3 regions of the Rahnella sp. R3(2024) genome follow, and region 3 is predicted to be linked to each of the others. Evidence: riboswitches for the same ligand, from Rfam matches in the RefSeq annotation. Region 3 holds a riboswitch; each other region holds the start of a gene.
What was found. Region 3 has a riboswitch for thiamine pyrophosphate ahead of thiM (hydroxyethylthiazole kinase). Riboswitches for the same ligand answer to the same signal wherever they lie in the genome.

Region 1 (4,183 bases), 1.9 Mb from region 3:
TGTTCCACGGCGATGTTTTCCAGCGCCTGCACTAACAGACGCGTCGCCAGCGGCAGATTGAAAAATACGTGCGCCAGCAAAATGCCCTGTAAACCATACGGCGAGAAACGGTAATCCACGCCCAGCCAGCCGCATATCTGTGCCAGCCAGCCCTGTCGCCCGTAGACGCTGAGAATGCCAAACACCGCGACCAGAACCGGCAGCACCAGCGTCATTGCGCACAAACGTAATAACAGCTGACGGCCGGGGAAACGGCGGCGAAACAGCGCACGCGCCAGTAAAATCGCGGGCAGCACGGAGCAGAGCGCCGAAAGCAGCGCCTGCCAGAAGGTAAAGCGGATCACGTGCCAGAGATAGGGATCCTGCCAGAGTGAGGTGCCGCTCATCTGCGGCGCATGACGCCACAGAGAACCTAACGCCAGTGCCGCCACCAGCAACATAGCCAGCGAAGCGACGGCACCCGGCCACAGCCAGCGCGGGATCAACGGCTGACGGCGTTCTGCCATGCCTGGATCCATTGTGAACGGTGGGTGGCAACATCCTGTGCGCTGTATTGCAGGGATTTGGCCGGTACGGTCAGTTGTTTAAAGGCGTCAGGCAGCGGCGTGTTAATCACCGGATACATCCAGTTGCCGGATGGGATCACTTTCTGGAAATCTTCCGTAGTGACGAATTTCATGAACGCTTCAGCCAGTTTAGGTTGCTTGCTGTTGGCCAGCTGGCCGGCCACTTCAACCTGCATGTAATGGCCTTCGGTGAAATCCGCAGCCGCGTAATTGTCTTTCTTCTCTTCCACGATGTGGTACGCCGGAGAGGTGGTGTAGCTCAGCACCAGATCGCTTTCGCCTTTGAGGAATAACCCGTAGGCTTCACTCCAGCCTTTGGTCACGGTGACGGTTTTCTTCGCCAGTTTTTCCCACGCCTCTGGCGCTTTATCACCATAGACTTTTTGCATCCACAGCATCAGGCCCAGACCCGGTGTACTGGTGCGCGGATCTTCATAAATCACTTTCCAGTTCTGATTGCTGTTGATCAGTTCATCGAGGCTTTTTGGCGGGTTCTTCAGTTTGTTTTTGTCATAGACGAACGCGAAATAGCCGTAATCGTAAGGCACGAAGGTGGTGTCTTTCCAGCCGCCCGGCACGGTCAGTTTGGCGTCGGTTTTCGGTGCTTTGGCGAATAAACCGGTTTGCTCAGCGGCCTGCAACAGGTTGTTATCCAGCCCGAGAACCACGTCCGCTTTGCTGTTCTTGCCTTCCATCCGCAGACGGTTCAGTAAAGACACGCCATCTTCCAGCGCAACGTATTTCAGCTCGCAGCCACATTGCGCCTCAAAGGCTTTTTTGATCGCCGGGCCAGGGCCCCAGTCGGCAGAGAAAGAGTCGTAGGTGTAAACCGTCAGAACAGGTTTTGCAGCCAGGGCAGGTGCAGAAAGTAACAGCAGGCAGGACAATATTTTTTTCAACTTTGCGCTCCAAAAAAATGAAAGGGCAAAGGATTTTGAGTAAGCATCGCGCAGTCTCAAATCCCTCCGCCGGGATTAACCGGATCAGGTTCGACGGGTTTCAAATCTCAGCCTTTTAAACTTGCTGAGCGTGTGTTGATCGGGTGTCGTGCAGTGCTCGAAATGCTCACGTACCGTGTGTACGCTCTGCTTTCTGTGCGCTGGACTTCACCCGCTGAACACGCGCTCGCGGCGTTTAAAGATCGAGCTCATTCTTTATAAAAAAAGAACGCACTCGGGCACCCCGTTGAGAACGGATGTCATTCTAGAGATTAACGGCGCGATGCGATAGTCCGATTAACTGTCCGGTGGCGCAAACCAGGCGGATTTGAAGTCGAACCAGCCAAGCGTATTCATGCGCACGCCGCGCATACTGCGCTGCCCCTGCAAGACCAGCCAGTGGTGAAACAGCGGATGGATCTGATGGCTGGCCGTTTGTTTCTGGCTCCATTTGGCGATGGATAAATTTCCCGCGTGCCACTGCGCGGCGTCCTGACTCATGTCTTCGCTAAAGCAATGTTTTGCCAGCGGTAATTCGTAGAAATGCGCGAACAGCGAAAACTCCAGCGGCAGGGTGAAGTTGGCGCTGCCGAGCCACACATCGCTGTTGGCGTCGCCGCGATACCAGACCGCGTAATCCACCACCTGAATGATCAGTTCGATACCTTCCGCCGTCAGCAGCGGGCGCAGCGCATTGCAGATGGCGTGATGCTCGGAGTGCTCACCGTAGAACGTCAGCGTCACCTCCGTCAGATTTTGCGGTTTGGGCGGTCGCGGCTGTGGCGCCTTATGGTGCCAGCGCGGCAGCAGGCCGTAAGCCGGGGACCAGTAGCGCTGAAAAATCGGCTCTGCATTACTGAGCAGTGCGATGGGGTTGAGTAAGTCGCACAGCCACCGGCGCGTTTCCTCTGACTGGCCGACCGGCGAACGCTGGTCAAATAACAGGAAATAGCAGCCTTCTTCGAGGCGGCTTTCTAGCTCGCTTTTACCGGATTCATCCGCCTGTAGCTGAACACCGGAATGCACCAGTTCTTCACTCAGCTCCGGCAACACCCAGATATTCACTTCATCGATCAGCGCCCGGAACCCGAAATAATCATCAAAGGCGCGGATACGCAGCTGCGTTTTCAGATTACGCACCACGGCGTAAGGGCCGGTGCCGACCGGATGACGGGCGAAATCAGGGAGTGATTGCCATTCCTGCGGCAAAATCATCGCGTGAACATTGCCGAACAACCACGGCAGCCAGCGGTCAGGCTCATTCAGATGGACATCAATGACATTCGGCGTGGGCGTGGTGACGGATTTCAGGTTGCTGAACAGCGGATGCGAGGTCAGGCGGGTAAAGGTGGCGATGATATCGGCCATCTCCAGCTCACGGCCATGATGAAAATGAATGGCAGGACGCAGATAGAAACGCCAGTGCAGCGGTGAAATTTCCTGCCAGTGATGGGCTAAATCACCTTCAACTTCCCCTTTTTCCTCATTTATGCGTGTCAGGCCGCTAAAGATTTGCCGGGCGATGTGTGTTTCTGAACGGCGCAGCATGGTGCCGGGCAGCAGGTTAAACAGCGGACGGTAGTAGAGCACCCGCAGGATATGTTTACCCTGTCGAAAGCTGCGGCCGAGCTGTGATAACAGCATCTGGCGCACCTGCGTTTTATCGCCGACCAGTTGCACCAGTTGATCAATATGATCCTGCTCCAGCAGTTCTTCGGCCCGCTGTTGCCGTAGTGCCAGCCCGGTATACAGAAAACGCAGCGTGGATCGTTTGCCGCGCCCGGCCTCTGCGTCCCACGTCAGCCAGCCCTGTTCCTGCATGGTGCTGAGCAGCGAGCGCATGTGCCTGCGTGAACAATTCAGGACTTCCGATAACGCCTGTAATGTCGTTTCGGTTTCTTCACCGTGACAGCTTTGCCATAAACGAATGAACTGTTGTTGCAGTCGGGGCGAGGACATAAAAGAGGAGCTCCGTGGGCGATCTTCATCAATTTATCTTTCCTCATATTACTCCGATACTGTTTCTCAACGAAAGCCTGTTGTGAACACCCGGAGGTCAGCATGAAACGCAGTCTGAACGCCCGTTTTTACCAGCGTTATTTTGAAGCCATAAAGAGGAACGCCTCTAAAAATCATGCAGACTGGCTGTCCTGGGTTCCGGTGCAATATCGTCTGGATATTCTGTCCCGTCTCACCCAGTGGGATATTGATTCCGTGGATGAAAAAGAGTATCGCCAGCGTCTGTAATCTTTTCACGGCAGGTTTGATCCGAATTCGATTTTCTGAGTAATGGTGTAATTTCACCAGCCAGTGGGGCGACTCACTGGTTTTTTTATGCTCATTTTCCAGAACCGCCTGAAACTTCGCTACACTGTCTGTCTTGCTTTATCTGCTTTCATTTCTCAGGGACGACGTTATGTCAAAACCTCGTATTAATGCCATTTATGTCACCTTTCTGGTGGTTTCCTTACTGTGTGGTATTGCAGGCGCACTGCAGGCGCCGACGCTCAGTCTGTTTCTGACCAACGAAGTGAAAGTGCGGCCGCTGTGGGTCGGCTTCTTTTATACCGTCAATGCGATTGCCGGAATCGCGATTAGCTTTCTGCTGGCTAACCGCTCGGATAACAAAGGCGACCGGCGCAAGCTGTTGATTTTCTGCTGTCTGATGGCGCTCGGTAA
Region 2 (4,183 bases), 1.5 Mb from region 3:
GCACGCGCCAGTTCTGCGTCGTCATGCGTCGAAACGCCCAGGCGCAGACCGGCCTGATAAATGGCCTGCAAATCGGCAGTGTCCAGATCCTCCTGCCCGAGATGCACGCCGTATGCCTGATGTTTTACTGCCAGTCGCCAGTAATCATTGATGAATAACCGCGCCTGATATTTTTTCCCCAGCGCGATGGCCTCGATAACCGCCGGTTCAACTTCCTCATCGGGTAAGTCTTTCACCCGCAGTTGCAGCGTTTTAACGCCCGCCTCCAGCAGGCGGGCAATCCATTCCACGGTATCCACGACCGGGTATAAACCGAGATGGAAGGGAACGGCTGGAAAAGACTGAGCGGACGGATTCATTTGTTGATCTCCGTGGCAGGGTGGTAAAGCTCACTGCCTCGTGAACGGAATTCAGCAGACATCTGTGCCATTCCTGATTCCACGATCTCAACCGGCTGCGCCTGAGCTTCCAGTGCGGCGGCGTAATCGCGCACTTCCTGCGTGATTTTCATGGAGCAGAATTTCGGGCCGCACATTGAGCAGAAGTGTGCGACTTTGCCGGATTCCTGCGGCAATGTTTCATCGTGATAGGCACGCGCCGTTGCCGGATCGAGCGCGAGGTTAAACTGATCTTCCCAGCGGAATTCGAACCGCGCCTTCGACATGGCATTATCACGAATTTGCGCGCCCGGATGACCTTTAGCTAAATCGGCGGCGTGCGCTGCGATTTTGTAGGTAATCAGACCCTGCTTAACGTCTTCTTTGTTCGGCAGACCGAGATGTTCTTTCGGCGTGACATAACACAGCATGGCGCAGCCGAACCAGCCAATCATTGCCGCACCAATCCCGGAGGTGAAATGGTCATAACCCGGTGCGATATCGGTGGTCAGAGGCCCAAGCGTATAGAAAGGTGCTTCGTGGCAGTGCTCAAGTTCTTCGGTCATATTGCGGCGGATCATCTGCATGGGGACATGCCCCGGCCCTTCGATCATCACCTGCACGTCATATTCCCAGGCAATTTTGGTCAGCTCGCCCAGCGTGCGTAATTCAGCGAATTGCGCTTCGTCATTCGCATCCTGAATTGAACCCGGACGCAGGCCATCGCCCAAGGAAAGAGAAACATCATAGGCTGCGCAGATTTCGCAGATTTCGCGGAAATGTTCAAACAGGAAACTTTCGCGATGATGGGAAAGGCACCATTTCGCCATAATCGAACCGCCGCGCGACACAATACCTGTCAGCCGTTTGGCGGTCATCGGCACATAACGCAGTAATACGCCTGCATGGATAGTGAAGTAATCGACGCCTTGTTCGGCCTGCTCCAGGAGCGTATCGCGGAACATTTCCCAGTTGAGGTCTTCGGCAACGCCGTTCACTTTCTCCAGCGCCTGATAAATCGGCACTGTACCAATGGGCACCGGGCTGTTACGCAGGATCCACTCACGGGTTTCGTGGATGTAGCGACCGGTGGAGAGATCCATCACCGTGTCTGCGCCCCAGCGTGTCGACCACACCAGCTTCTCGACTTCTTCTTCGATAGATGACGTCACTGCGGAGTTGCCGATATTGGCGTTAACCTTCACCAGGAAGTTTCGGCCAATGATCATTGGCTCTGATTCGGGATGATTGATATTGGCGGGAATAATCGCGCGACCGGCGGCGACTTCCTGACGTACAAACTCCGGCGTGATATTGGCAGGAAGATGCGCACCGAAACTTTCACCCGGATGTTGCTGCCGCAATACTTCGCCGCGGATCCGCTCGCGGCCCATATTTTCGCGAAGAGCGATGAATTCCATTTCAGGGGTAATGATGCCTTTTCGCGCGTAATGCAGCTGCGTAACATTTTTACCGGACATGGCTTTTCGCGGGCGCGGCAGAAGTTCGAAGCGCAGGTGATCCAATCCGTCATCGGCCAGACGTTGCTGGGTAAAGCCGGAGCTGACCTGCGGAAGTTCTTCGGTATCAGCCCGGTCGGCGATCCAGCTGGCGCGGCATTTTGCCAGCCCGGCATGAACGTCGATGGACGCTTCCGGGTCGCCATAAGGCCCGGCCGTTTCATACACCGGGATGGCTTCGTTCTCTTCGTATTTTGGATTGTCTTTGCCGCCGCCTGTCAGCGTCGGACTGAGCTGTATTTCACGCATCGGCACGCGGAGATCTGCGCGAGAGCCTTGCAGATAAATACGTCGGGAATTAGGAAAGGCTTCGCCCTGCAGGCTGTCGATAAACGACTGAGCCTGCGCACGTTGTTCACGGCGACCAGAGGGTTTCTTTTCAGAAATAACGGGTTTTTGGGTACTCGACATAGCAAATTCCTCGCAAAAAAACGTGATGGAAAATTGCTTGTCTGGAGGTTTACGGCAGGAGTAAAAATGGGCGGTTTAGCGCAGGCGACCTGATACAGGCTGATGCCAAATCGCGCAAAACGCATAACATTACTCTTGTTCCCTTCGCGGGTACTAACCCGATCAGGTTCCGCGGATCCCGAATTAACGGTCTCAGCCTGGCGTAATCTCCGTGAGGAAAATTATGCGCTAGGCACTCCGACAAGAAGCCTCAATATAGGAGGCCGATGATAAAACTACAACCCTTCGCAGGGTCTAAACTTCAAACGGCTTAAGCCGGTCTGGCGAGATGATCGTCGTTGGCAGGCGGTAAAGGTGTGCCATCGACCGGATCAAATGCCAGGATAATTAATTGATCTTCAAGCTGAAAACGCGCATCCAACGCTTCACCAATATCGGATAATGCATAATGGAAGGCGAAAGCATTGTCATCATCAATATCATTTTCTGTGTAACTGTCATGGAAAGCCATGATAGTTTCAGTGTTCAGCTCCAGCGCAGGGTATATTTTGGCAGCTTGTGATTTAACTGAGCTGCCTGCGCTGGCGACTTCATCGATTATCCGCTGATAAAGATGGAAATGGCCGGCAGAGAGATAGTCCACCAGGTTATGACAAAAGTTATCCAGCGCTTTTTCATTCAGTGGGGTATGTTTTTCTTTATTGGGTTTCAGACCGACCAGTGTGCAGTATGCAACCAGCAGTTCTTTGCGCGCGTGCAGCCATTGGTCTACTAACTCATTACTGCCACCAACGCGTTGGGTCAGTCTTTCCAGACGATTTAGCATGGTTGACTCCGTGAGCGATAAAAAAGTAACCAAAATGTGAAGGTTACTAATGTTAAATTTCTGTCTCAGATTGTCAGTCTCGTCGAGGTTATGCAACAACAATTATGGAATTACAGATCACAGAGCAACATAACGGCTGGTGGGTCATCAGCCATGAAGGCAAGCTATGGCTGCCTGAAGGTGAACTGCCGTTTGGCAGTGCAACGCAATTCTCTCTGACCGGCAAAACGGCACGTCAGATTGGCGAGTGGCAGGGCGAGCCGGTCTGGCTGGTGCGTCAGGCGATGCACAACCACATGGTGTCGGCCCGCCAGTTGCTCGATCAGGATCGAGGATTATTCCAGCTGGTCGGGCGCGGTGTGCAACTGGCTGAATTTTATCGATCTCATAAATTCTGCGGTTACTGCGGCCACGAAATGCAGGTCAGTAAAACCGAGTGGGCTGCGCTCTGTAGCCACTGTCGTGAACGCTATTATCCGCAAATTGCGCCGTGCATTATCGTGGCTATCCGCCGGGGTGATGAAATTCTGCTGGCGCAGCATGTCCGCCACCGTAACGGAATTCACACGGTGCTGGCCGGTTTTGTTGAAGTCGGCGAAACGCTGGAAGAAACCGTGGCGCGCGAAGTCATGGAAGAGAGTCACGTTCGCGTGAAAAACGTGCGCTACGTCAGCTCGCAGCCATGGCCTTTCCCGAATTCGCTGATGATGGCTTTTATGGCTGACTATGACAGCGGTGATATTCAGCACGATCCGAAAGAGCTGCTGAATGCGGGCTGGTATCGTTATGACGCCCTGCCGTTATTGCCGCCGCCGGGCACCATCGCGCGTCGACTGATCGAAGACACTGTGGCGCTATGCCGCGCCGCGAGCGATGAAGACGACGTGTAGCGTAAGTGTTGCGTGTTAGAATGCCGCCAGATGAATGCCGTGCCGCCCGAATACTGAAGGAAAGAACCAGAATGAATGAGTTGAAAAATGACCGTTACCTGCGCGCCCTGTTACGTCAACCGGTGGACATCACGCCGGTATGGATGATGCGTCAGGCAG
Region 3 (4,183 bases):
ATCCGGGTGATGCTGCGCCCGCGTAAAGACGAGAAATTCTACCCGCTGAATCCGTTTGATGCCGTGCATTTACAGCGGGCGCTGATGATGTTTCATCAGGCAGAACAGGCACTGGAAAAATCGCAGCGCAGCGCCTGACTGCCCTTCACTATCGCCTTACCACCAGCGATGGAAATGATGCACCGGCCCGATACCCTGCCCGACATCCAGCGAGTCGGCCTGTATCAGCGCCTGTTGCAGATAGGCTTTGGCTTCGCGCACAGTGTCTGCCCAGCCGCTGTGGCGCGGGCGCAGTGCCGCCAGGGCGGCTGACAACGTACAGCCGGTGCCATGAGTATGGCGGGTGTTCACCCTCGGCGCAGTGAAACGCTCACGCGTATCCCGCATAAACAACCAGTCCGGACTCTCTTCGTCGCTAAGATGCCCTCCCTTCATCAACACCGCGCCACACCCCATCGCCAGTAAAGCTTCGCCCTGCTCACGCATTTCCGCTTCACTGGTGGCGATGGCGCATTCAAGCAACGCTGCTGCTTCGGGCAGGTTTGGGGTGATGATCGAAACCTGAGGCAAAAGCAGCCGCCGCAACGCCTCGACCGCTTCCGGCTGCAATAAAGGATCGCCGCTTTTCGCCAGCATCACGGTATCGAGCACCACAAACGGCGGCTGATAATGGCCAAGCCGCTCCGCCACCGTTTCCACAATCTGACTGTTTGCCAGCATGCCAATTTTAGCGGTATCGATACGCACATCGCTGAGGACGGAATCAAGCTGCGCCGCCACAAACTCCGGTGAGATGTAACAGACCGACTGAACGCCACGGGTATTTTGCGCCACCAGCGCCGTGATCACGCTGGTGCCATAAGCGGCGAGGGCGGAGAAAGTTTTCAAATCCGCCTGAATGCCCGCGCCGCCGCTCGGGTCAGTGCCGGCAATGGTCAGCGCATTAATGCGTTTCATGACAGCCCTCCCCGTTCAGCCATGTTTCGTTCAATAAATACAGATTATCGAGGAACGCTGGCGTAAAGCTGCCCGGCCCGTAGGCTGTCGCACAAGCCCGCTCACCGGCACATGACATGACGCGACACGCCGCCGCGACGTTGTCCAGCCGGTCGCCCGGTAATGCCGAAAATGCCGCTACCACGGCAGATAATGCACAGCCGGTACCGACCACGCGGGTCATCATCGGATGCCCGCCCGGCACAGCCCAATGGCGTTTGCCGTCAGTGATGTAATCCGTTTCGCCGGTCACAGCCACTATCGCCCCGGTTTGCTGCGCCAGTTGCTGTGCGGCAGGCAGAGCAGAAAGCGAATCGTCGCCGCTGTCAACGCCGCGGCCTGACGCGCTCAGGCCACTGAGGGCACGGATTTCAGACGCATTGCCACGAATGGCGGCGGGTTTTAACGGCAGGATACCGAGGCAAAATTCGGTTCGCCAGCTCAGGCCACCGACCGCGACGGGATCTAACACCCAGGGTTTCCCGGCCTGATTTGCGGCATGAATCGCCGCCAGCATCGCGTTAGCGTGGGGATGTGTGAGCGTGCCGACGTTCACCAGTAAGGCATCGGCAATGGCGCTGAACTGCGCCGCTTCATCGGGATCGACCACCATCGCCGGAGAAGCACCCAGCGCCAGCAGGACATTGGCAGTAAAAGATTGCACCACATCGTTGGTCAGGCAATGGACCAGCGGTGAGGCATGGCGGAGTTGATGTAAAGAACCGGCGGCAGTAGCACCGGGAAATACGGAAGGTCGGACGTTCATAAGTCTCCCAACCGGCTTTCAGGAAGGCGGCATCGGGAGAGATACCTGACTTCCCTACGCTGGCATAATCCAGATCAGGTAATACGGGTAAAATCTCAGCCGTTCTTTTGCAAGCGCGGCACCCCGAGTCAAGGGAGCATTATTGGTGTGGACGGCGGGAAGATCAATCAGCAATTGATACAAAAAAGCCCTGTCCATTGACAGGGCTGATGAAACAATCGCGATTTACAGCGTAGCCGGTACGTCGCCAGTCATGCCTTCGCTGCGCGCCTGCCACAACGTTATCCAGCGCAGAACAGATGCCACCATAATCACCGCGCCGAGGGCGACCATGATGATTGAGATGGTGCCGTTGAACAGGTTGAAACCTTTGGCCGCAGAATTGAAATACACATGAGCGACCATCCAGTACGCCGCATAGTTGACCGTGACATAGAGATAGGCCAGCGGGATCAGGCAGGTCAGCATGTAGCGGCGTTTGTCCGCCAGACGCAAGATAATGGTCGCGCCGATCATCAGGCCAATCGAGGCCATCAGCTGGTTTGAAACGCCAAACAACGCCCAGACGGAGTTGATGTCGCCCGAGTTAAGAAGGTATCCCCACAGCAGGCAGGCGACGATGCTGCACGCCACTGCGCCCGGCCACCAGTCAGTACGTTTGAGCGGCGACCACAGATCGCCGAAGAAATCCTGTAACAGATAGCGCGCCACGCGGGTCCCGGAATCCACGGCCGTCAGGATAAATACCGCCTCGAACATCACCACAAACTGGAAGAAGTACGAAGACAAATGGCTGAACCACGGGATGCGGGTAAAGATATCCGCCATGCCGACTGCCAGCGTCACAGCCCCGCCGGTACGGCCACTGAGATCCAGACCAATTTCCTGGCTGAGTGTCGGCAGATTCACCACCTGCATCCCCAGACCGGCAAAAACCTCGGGCGCCGAGTTGATCGCAAAGTAATCCGCCGGATGCAGCGCGGTCGCGGCAATCAGCGCCATCACGCCGACCACGCATTCCGCTAACATCGCACCAAAACCGACCGGTAAGATGTCGCTCCATTTATCGATTTGCTTCGGCGTCGTGCCGGAACCGATAAATGCGTGGAAGCCGGAGATCGCGCCACAGGCGATAGTGATTGAGATAAACGGCCAGACCGGCCCGGCCAGCACAGGGCCGCCACCGTGGATAAACGGTGTGATCGCCGGAAACTGGATCTCGGGGTTAATGAACACCACCCCGACGATGAGCGCCCCGAACACGCCGATTTTCATGAAGCTGGAGAGATAACCGCGCGGTGTCAGCAACATCCACACCGGCAATGCGGTCGCGAAGAATGCGTAGACCGGCAACACCAGGCTGACCGTCGAAGCACGCAGGCTCAGCCATTCCCCAAACGCCGAGGCCTGAATGTACGGCCCGATCACCACGCAGGCCATGATGGCAATAATCCCCACCCATGAAGCGGCTTTCATACTACCGGTCAGACGTTCCCACAGGCCAACGCAAATCGCCACCGGGATGGTCATGAAGACGGCAAACGTCCCCCACGGATTACGCTCAAGAGCGTGGACAACCACCATCGATAAACCGGCCATGGTGATAGTGATGATAAATAACATCGCCAGCCCCGTGCACCAGCCTGCCACCGGGCCAAGCTCTCGCTTAGCGACCTCGGATAACGATTTCCCTCTGTGTTTCATGGAGGCAAACAGCACGACGGTATCATGCACCGCGCCGCCGACCACACAGCCGATCAGCAGCCATAACATGCCGGGCAGATAACCGTATTGCGCGGCCAGCACCGGGCCGACCAGTGGCCCCGCCGCCGCGATGGCCGCGAAGTGGCTGCCAAAGTTCACCCATTTTTTGGTCGGGACGTAGTCTTTCCCGTCTTCCAGTAAATGCGACGGAGTGACCTGAGCATCATCGGCTTTCAGCACTTTACGGACGAAAAACACCCCGTAAAGCCGGTAACAGATTGTCAGAATACACAAAGTCGCGATGACAAAAGTCAGTGCGTGTTGCATCTTGTTGTTCTCCGGATAAGGAATAATCCGGCGCAACGTAACAAAGTGCCGATGAAAGCGCTCCGGCTGTTGGCGTGAGCGGCGTAATAGCGATTTAAACGGTTAAAACGCCAGAGTGAACGGTGCGGGTTACAGGCCCAGCCGGGACTTCAGGGCTTTCAGGTAGCGACGACTGACCGGTACCCGTACCTCATTTTTCATCACCAGCTCTGCCTGCCCGCAGTCATCAAAACGGATTTCGCGCAGATGCTGCATATTAATCAAATACTGCCGGTGGCAACGCAGCAACGGCGTGCGACTTTCCAGCGTGCGCAGCGTCAGCTCTGTAAAGCATTCACTGCCGTCGGCGCGGTTCACGAATACGCCGCTGACCCGTGAGCAGACAAAAAT

Region 1: it holds a riboswitch for thiamine pyrophosphate, as region 3 does, so the genes downstream of both, thiB (thiamine ABC transporter substrate binding subunit) here and thiM (hydroxyethylthiazole kinase) in region 3, are expected to answer to the same signal.
Region 2: it holds a riboswitch for thiamine pyrophosphate, as region 3 does, so the genes downstream of both, thiC (phosphomethylpyrimidine synthase ThiC) here and thiM (hydroxyethylthiazole kinase) in region 3, are expected to answer to the same signal.

What each region holds. Positions count from the first base shown of each region.
Region 1 covers NZ_JBHGBU010000001.1:2,871,004-2,875,186, forward strand. The annotation lists gene thiP (thiamine/thiamine pyrophosphate ABC transporter permease ThiP) at 1-506, opposite strand, end outside; gene thiB (thiamine ABC transporter substrate binding subunit) at 482-1,465, opposite strand; TPP riboswitch at 1,509-1,761, opposite strand; gene sgrR (HTH-type transcriptional regulator SgrR) at 1,802-3,463, opposite strand; gene sgrT (glucose uptake inhibitor SgrT) at 3,566-3,751, shown strand; gene ABSH60_RS12955 (MFS transporter) at 3,921-4,183, shown strand, end outside.
Region 2 covers NZ_JBHGBU010000001.1:2,445,501-2,449,683, forward strand. The annotation lists gene thiE (thiamine phosphate synthase) at 1-359, opposite strand, end outside; gene thiC (phosphomethylpyrimidine synthase ThiC) at 356-2,308, opposite strand; TPP riboswitch at 2,431-2,558, opposite strand; gene ABSH60_RS11120 (Rsd/AlgQ family anti-sigma factor) at 2,619-3,134, opposite strand; gene nudC (NAD(+) diphosphatase) at 3,239-4,024, shown strand; gene hemE (uroporphyrinogen decarboxylase) at 4,096-4,183, shown strand, end outside.
Region 3 covers NZ_JBHGBU010000001.1:994,179-998,361, forward strand. The annotation lists gene ABSH60_RS04340 (hypothetical protein) at 1-138, shown strand, start outside; gene thiD (bifunctional hydroxymethylpyrimidine kinase/phosphomethylpyrimidine kinase) at 157-957, opposite strand; gene thiM (hydroxyethylthiazole kinase) at 944-1,762, opposite strand; TPP riboswitch at 1,797-1,898, opposite strand; gene ABSH60_RS04355 (carbon starvation CstA family protein) at 1,988-3,793, opposite strand; gene btsR (two-component system response regulator BtsR) at 3,923-4,183, opposite strand, start outside.